Regions from separate parts of the Paraburkholderia sp. EG287B genome, predicted to be linked through region 1. Evidence: predicted binding sites of a transcription regulator. Region 1 holds the regulator's gene; the other holds the start of a gene.
What was found. The regulator LexA, encoded in region 1, represses DNA repair genes until DNA is damaged. The targets are predictions, from matches to a motif close to ACTGTATNNNNATACAGT.
Positions count from the first base shown of each region.

Region 2: the regulator LexA is predicted to act here: its motif matches at 1,914-1,931, upstream of dinB (DNA polymerase IV).

Region 1 covers NZ_JBFRCG010000002.1:66,388-69,891, reverse strand. Annotated here, with positions in the region: gene AB4Y40_RS03025 (universal stress protein) at 186-656, shown strand; gene AB4Y40_RS03020 (DUF2939 domain-containing protein) at 718-1,401, opposite strand; gene AB4Y40_RS03015 (hypothetical protein) at 1,498-1,875, opposite strand; gene lexA (transcriptional repressor LexA) at 1,956-2,606, opposite strand; gene AB4Y40_RS03005 (sulfate ABC transporter substrate-binding protein) at 2,899-3,504, shown strand, end outside.
Region 2 covers NZ_JBFRCG010000007.1:371,430-374,933, reverse strand. Annotated here, with positions in the region: gene AB4Y40_RS15090 (DJ-1/PfpI family protein) at 1-66, shown strand, start outside; gene AB4Y40_RS15085 (MarR family winged helix-turn-helix transcriptional regulator) at 168-602, shown strand; gene AB4Y40_RS15080 (enoyl-CoA hydratase-related protein) at 634-1,410, opposite strand; gene dinB (DNA polymerase IV) at 2,009-3,154, shown strand; gene AB4Y40_RS15070 (phospholipase D-like domain-containing protein) at 3,204-3,504, opposite strand, start outside.

The sequences.
Region 1 (3,504 bases):
CGATACGCGGGCAAATGCATGTCACGGCAAGCATTCAGCACTGAGCAAGATGCGTGCGGCGGTCGCGACACATCTGGCGTTTTTCGATGCACACCTGGCGTTTTCCAGCCCTTGCATGTGGAATTGCGGCGCACCATCATGAGAATCGCACAGCCTGCAAATCACGCGGGCGGGGAGAAGCGATCATGGCGAGCTATAAAAAAATTCTGCTCTGTTACGACGGCTCGCGCGAAGGCCGCAAGGCACTGCGTTGCGGCGCCGATCTTGCACTCGATCTGCAAGCCGAGACGCATTTGCTCTCGGTCGTCGACATGCGTTCGACGATTGCGCAGAGCGCCGGCCTGCTGACCGATGTGGCCTGCGGCCGCTTCGAAGAAACGGCGCGCGAGATCCTTCAGGAAGGCGTGGACTGGCTAACCGAGCGCGGCGTGCGCGCTCAGGGGCATTTCGCGTTCGGTCATCCGATCGACGAAATCGCGAATCTGGCCAACGAGCTGAATGCCGACCTCGTGGTGGTGGGCCACCGCTGCCGCACGGGGCTCTCGCGCTGGTGGATGGGCGCGGGCAACACGCCGCTGCTCGACCGCGTATCGTGCAGCATTCTGGTGGCGTGTTCGTCGGCGGCTGAGGAAAAGCAGCAGCAAGCCGCCGCATAGCGGATCAAGCGGGCCGGTTCGTAGAGAGCCGGCCTGGCTCGGCTGTCACCACCGGTCTGTCTCAGTTCGAGACGTTGCCTTCGTCGAGCTCGACGGCCGAGAGCTTCCACGAGAAGAGCCCGTGACGCTGCAGGATGGCGGCGTAGTGCTCGCCCGTACTGCCGCGGTCCCACGTGAGCGCGAACTCGTTGAGGCCGCGATAGCCGGCCGTGGTCACTGGCCGGGCCTCGGGCGCGGGATTGCCGGATGCCGCCGGGGCCGGTGGCGAGGCAGAGGCGGGTGCCGATTGCGCCGGTTCCGCCGATTGCGTGGATGGCGCGCCGGATTCCGCCGGCGGCGGCGCGTGCGGGCGGTCGCCGGGCTTGCCCGTCGGCGGCATGCCATCGAGCAGGGCGGCCACGCCTTCCGGTGTGGCGTAGGCATCGACGAGCGGACTAATCAATGCCGCGCCAATCACGGCGCCGAGGATCAGCAGCGGATTGCTGCTGTGCTGCCCCTCGACGCGCCGATGCAGCATCTCGCCCACCTGCTGTTTCAGGCTCAGGCGCAGCGCAGGGTAATCGACGTACTCGTTGAGCGCGACGGCGTCACGCGCATCGGCGGCGGCTTTCATGTGCTTCACCGCGATATAGGGCGACGCATAGGCGTAGCCGATCGCGGCAACCACCATTGCGACGGCAACCGTGATCGCGACGGGCTTTTTCCAGCCTTGGGTCTTACGCGGGGTAGAGAGAGATTCCGTCATCGGCATAGGGCAAATCGTTTAAACACGGTGTTGACCGCAAACCAGGCCAAACGATCCCGCCCGTAACCTCTTCTCACATTTCAGCTGCGTTCCTGCTTACTTCGCGAGCGCCGCGGGCAGGTCGCTGTGCTGTTCGGCGATGCAGCGGTCGATCGCGCGGCAAACCGCGTCGACCGTACCGACGAGGATGAGCCGCGACGGGCCCTGATAGACGCGCACGGGCGCGCGGCGCATGGGCTGTTCGGTGTTGAGCGTGCTGTTGAGCGACACGCGCGCAAACGCGGGCTGGGCCGAGGGCAGCACGGGCAGGTCGGCCGTGCTGGCCGCCACCATCTCTGGCGAGTCTTCGAAAAGCGAGCCGCTCAGCGCGGCAGCCGAACCGCGCACTTCGCGGACCGCGCACGAGGCGATTCCACGGAGATGGCGAAGACGGCCGAATTGGCGGAAGGGCAGCAGGCGGGCAAGGCGTTCCATGACTCTCTCCAGGTAGTGCGCAGACGGTGCGTGCGCAAACTCTGCGCGAACTGCGCGCAAACTACGCGCAGACGGATTGCTTAGAATTCGGTGGGGCGGATCAGGCCGACCGCAATGCCTTCGAGCGCGAATTCCGCGCTGCCGGCCTCGACAAAAATATTGTCGTAGTCGGGGTTCTCGGCGATCAGCTCGAGCCCGTTCGGACGGCGCTTCAGGCGCTTCACGGTGACGTCGTCGCCAAGGCGCGCCACGATGATCTGGCCGTCTTTCGCTTCGGCCTTCTTCTGCACGGCTAGCAGGTCGCCGTCGAGGATGCCGGCGTCGCGCATGGACAGGCCGCGCACCTTCAGGAGGTAGTCGGGGCGGCTCGAGAAGAGCGCCGGGTCGCACATGTAGTTCTGCGAGATGTGCTCCTGCGCGAGGATCGGGCTACCCGCCGCGACGCGGCCGACGAGCGGCAGCGAGAGCTGCATGATGCTCGGGTGCGGGAGCGTGAACTGGTGCGGCAGGTCGTCGGGCCCCGGCACGAGACGGATGCCGCGCGAGGCGCCCGCAGCCAGTTCGATCACGCCCTTGCGCGCCAGCGCACGCAGATGCTCCTCCGCGGAGTTGGCCGAGCTGAAGCCGAGTTCCGCCGCGATCTCGGCGCGCGTGGGCGGGAAGCCCGTGCGCTCGATGGCCCGGCGAACCAGATCGAAAACCTGCTGCTGTCGTGCGGTGAGTTTGGTCATGGCGCCACTGTATGTTTGAACAGGTAACTGTATTTTTATACAGTACTCGCCACTTTTCAAGTGTTACTTGAAGTTCATCGACTGAGCGTTGCCATCAGGCCGCTTTCCCGTGTTTGCGCGGATGAAACCGCGTTCCAGCAGCGACTTCCTCTGCCCTTACCACTTTTGCGTATTAAAAAATGAGAAAACATCATTTTTAATAATGTAAGCGGATCGCTAGACTGGCCTCCATCGTTAGCTGCAACTCACCAATGAGCGCAAACGAGCACACACGAGAACGGAGAACAGATAGATGGGCACGACACATACGGGGCGCGCGGGCTGGCTGAAAACACTGGCGGCAAAACTGGTCATCGGCGTTGCGCCGCTCGTCGGGGTCACGGCGATGGCGGCCATGGCGCCCATCGCCGCTCACGCGGATACCTCGCTGCTCAATGTCTCCTACGATCCGACGCGCGAGCTGTACCAGGACATCAACGAAGCCTTCATCAAGCAGTGGAAGGCGAAGACGGGCGAAACGCTCACCATCAAGCAGTCGCATGGCGGCTCGGGCGCACAGGCGCGCTCGGTGCTCGACGGCCTGCAGTCCGACGTCGTGACGCTCGCGCTGGCATGGGACATCGACGCGCTCGCCAACAAGGGCATCGTCGCGAAGGACTGGCAAAAGCGTCTGCCCGACAACGCCTCGCCGTACACGTCGACCATCGTGTTCCTCGTGCGCAAGGGCAACCCCAAGCACATCAAGGACTGGGACGATCTGACCAAACCGGGCGTCTCGATCGTCACGCCGAATCCGAAGACCTCGGGTGGCGCGCGCTGGAACTATCTCGCGGCGTGGGCGTATGCGCTGCACCAGCCGGGCGGCAACGAGCAGAAGGCGAAGGACTTCGTCGCGAAG
Region 2 (3,504 bases), on a different contig from region 1:
GCGCCAGTGGGAGAGAAGGAAACCTACTTGACCCGCGCGATCGCGAACATTTCGCCGTTCCTTTAATCGCAAGCCACTGACCGTCTATGCGCCTCATCGAAAGGGCCGATCACCGCATGATATAATTCGCACGCGAACTAAATCGCACATATTTTATCTGCGCGGAAATGAAACATCGCCTCGTCTTTCTATTGAATGTGGGACAGCGCCGGCTGCAACGGTGGTCGCAAACACGTGCGGCCGGCGGCGGCGTCACAGCAGCCCAGGCGGGGCTGCTGTTTTTTTTGGGTGAGCACAACGGCGCACTCATGAGCGAAGCCGCTGCCGCGCTGGATCTGGGCGCACCAGGCATGAGCGGTCTCGCTGACCGGACAGAAAAGGCAGGGTTGATCGAACGTCGGGCCGACGAGACCGATGGCCGGGCGTCGCGCCTGTGGTTGACGGAGGCAGGACGTACCGCGCGCCAAAAGTCGAAGCTGCGCATGAAAGACTTGAACGCCAGATTGACCGAAGGCTTTACGGAAGCGGAGATCGACGTCGTGGCGCGATGGCTGACCAGCCTGCAGACGAAGTTTCCGCTCGCCGAAGACGGCGACGCGTAACCTCGACCGTGGCCGGTCAGCAAGGCACTGGCTAGTGCTGGGCAACCCTCGCGAAGTCCGGCTTGCGCTTCTCGGCAAAGGCCGCGAATGCCTCCCTTGCCTCGGCGCTCGTCAGCCGCTCCTGAAACTTCGCGCTCTCGCTGTCCATTTGCGCAACCAGCGTTTCGGCTTCGCGCATCAGCTTCTTCATGGCGCTCAGTGAACCGGCCGGCTTGGCGGCGATTCTTTCGGCCATCCTGCGTGCATCGTCGCGTAGTTGCTCCTTTGCGCAGACCTTGTTGGCAAGGCCCCACGCGACAGCGGTTTGCGCGTCGAGCGACTCGCCCAGCGCAAACATCTCGAAGGCCCGCACGTGGCCCACGCGCAGCGGCAGCAGGTAGCTGGACGCCGCCTCGGGGACGAGCGCGAGATTGACGAACGGGGTGATCAGTTCTGCGTCCGGCGCGAGCAGGACGTAGTCGCAGTGCAGCAGCATCGTCGTGCCGATACCGACCGCCTTGCCCTGGACCGCCGCGATGATAGGCACGCTCGACTTCGCCAGGGCATGCAAAAAGCGATGCACGTGTCGCTCACTGGGCCCCTTACCCGATGCTATGGCTGCGAACTCGCCCACATCGTTGCCCGCGGTGAACATGTCTCCGTCCCCTTGCACCAGCAATACGCGCACACGGCTGTCGTGCTCCGCGTTCTCGATGATGTCGGCCAGCGTGCCATACATCTCATTCGTCAATGCATTCTTCTTGTCCGGTCGGGCAAGCGTAATCGTCAGAATGCCGTCGGCTTGATCGACGTGAATTTCCGCGCTCATGTGCTCTCCTGAAATTTAGTTTGCATGCGAAGTATATAGGTAGTTCGCATGCAAAGTAAATCGGAGGGTCGATGCCATGCAATTTGGGGCCGGCTCGCGAACCCCGCTCCTGATGACGTGTGAATGCTGAATCTCTAGCGGACCGGAATTCGACCAGGTACTCCATTCGCGACGTCGCGCCACTCCTCGCCCGCACGCAGGCTCCGTAGCATTGAGGCATTACGAAACAGACAAGCAACCGGAGGACTGAACATGCTTATTCTCACCGCCGTTATCGTGATCGCCGGCGTGGCGATCTGGAGCGTCTACCGGCGTTTGCATTCGCGCCAGGACTGACACCATGAGAGGCTGTTTCACCGGCCTCGTCGCAGCAGCCCGCCACGCCGGCGGGCTTTTTTTGTTTCCGCGCCCAGGTTTGTGGGGAGGCCACATAAGAAGACGTTTGCGAACCCTTGCGCACTCGAAAAATATCTCCGAATCAGATTCAGCATCCCGACAAAATTACTGTATAAATGTACAGTTCCGGGAATATCCGCAAAACGCAACGTAGCGTGTCGGTCGCGCGGAGCCATCGAGAGCTATTTTTGAGTACCAAGGCATGCCAGATGATCGGCGCATAGCCCACATCGACATGGACGCATTCTTTGCGTCGTGTGAACTTTCGCAGTATCCCGAACTACGAGGCAAAGCCATGGTGGTTGCCGGTCGTCGCTCGGACGCGCCCCGAACGAAGCCGGACGGCACACGCGAGTTCTCGCGGCTACGCGACTATGTGGGCAGAGGGGTTCTGACGACCGCGACCTACGAGGCTCGCGCACTCGGCGTTCATTCCGGCATGCCCGCGATGAAGGCCGCCCGGTTAGCGCCGGATGCGATTCTCCTTCCAGTGAACTTCGACCTCTACCGAACCTACTCGCGACTGTTCAAGGATGCCGTCCGGTCAATCAGTTCGAGCATGGAAGACGTTGGAATCGACGAGGTCTACGCAGATGTTTCACTCACGAATGGGGATTCCGAGGCAATCGCGCGCAAGCTCAAGTCCGCGGTCTTCGAAGCCACCAATCTCACCTGCTCCGTCGGCATCGCGCCAAACAAGCTGCTTGCCAAGCTGTGCTCCGATATGCAAAAGCCGGACGGCATCACCATCCTGACGCTGGAGGACGTGCAATCGAGGATTTGGCCAATGGCCGCAAACAAGATCAACGGCGTCGGCCCCAAGGCGGCCGCCAGGCTCGCGTCTTTTGGAATCGCGACGATCGGTGAGATCGCTGCACGCGACGAGCACTGGCTCGTCGAGCACTTTGGACGAAGCTACGGGGCGTGGCTGCGCAGAGTCTCACACGGACTCGATGACAGGCCGGTGGTGACGTATAGCGAGCCTGTCTCGATGAGTCGCGAGACCACGTTCGAGCGCGATCTACACGCGGTGCGGCACAGACAGGAACTCAGCGCCGCTTTTACCCGCCTATGCGAACAGGTGGCGCTCGACCTCCAGCGCAAGGGCTATCTGGCGAGGAAGATCGGCATCAAGCTGCGCTTCAATGACTTCAAGACAGTCACGCGTGACGTCACGCTTCCTGAGCCTATTGATGATGCGAAAGCGTTGCGGCGCGCGGCGACCGAGTGCCTGAAAAGAGTCGAACTCGTTAAATCCATCAGGCTGCTGGGCGTCAAGGCCGGCAACCTCCAGCACGCCGGAGAAGCTTCCGGTAACGAGTCGCCTCAATTCACGCTGGATTTTTAGCCGGCAACGCGCAGCGCCCTCGTCGTGCGAGGCGTGCCCGGTGACGGCATCAGCTGGCCGGGTCTGAAGCCAACGCAATCCGTGCCTTCTCCTCTGGACTATTCGCCTTGTAATACTTGTCGGCCCATTTACGGTCAGGCAGCAACAACAGCCGCTGCACGGTTCTATGCTGCTGCTCCTCGATGCGAACGGCGCGGGCACGATAGTGCTCGTATAGCCGCATGAATTCAGCGAGGTAAATGCCGGCGATGCGCGTGTCTTTTATTTCGAGCAGATTCTCGTCGTTGAAATGCTCGGAGTTGTTGCTCATGTTGGCCGAGCCCGTGTAGACAATCGGATTGTCTCCTTCG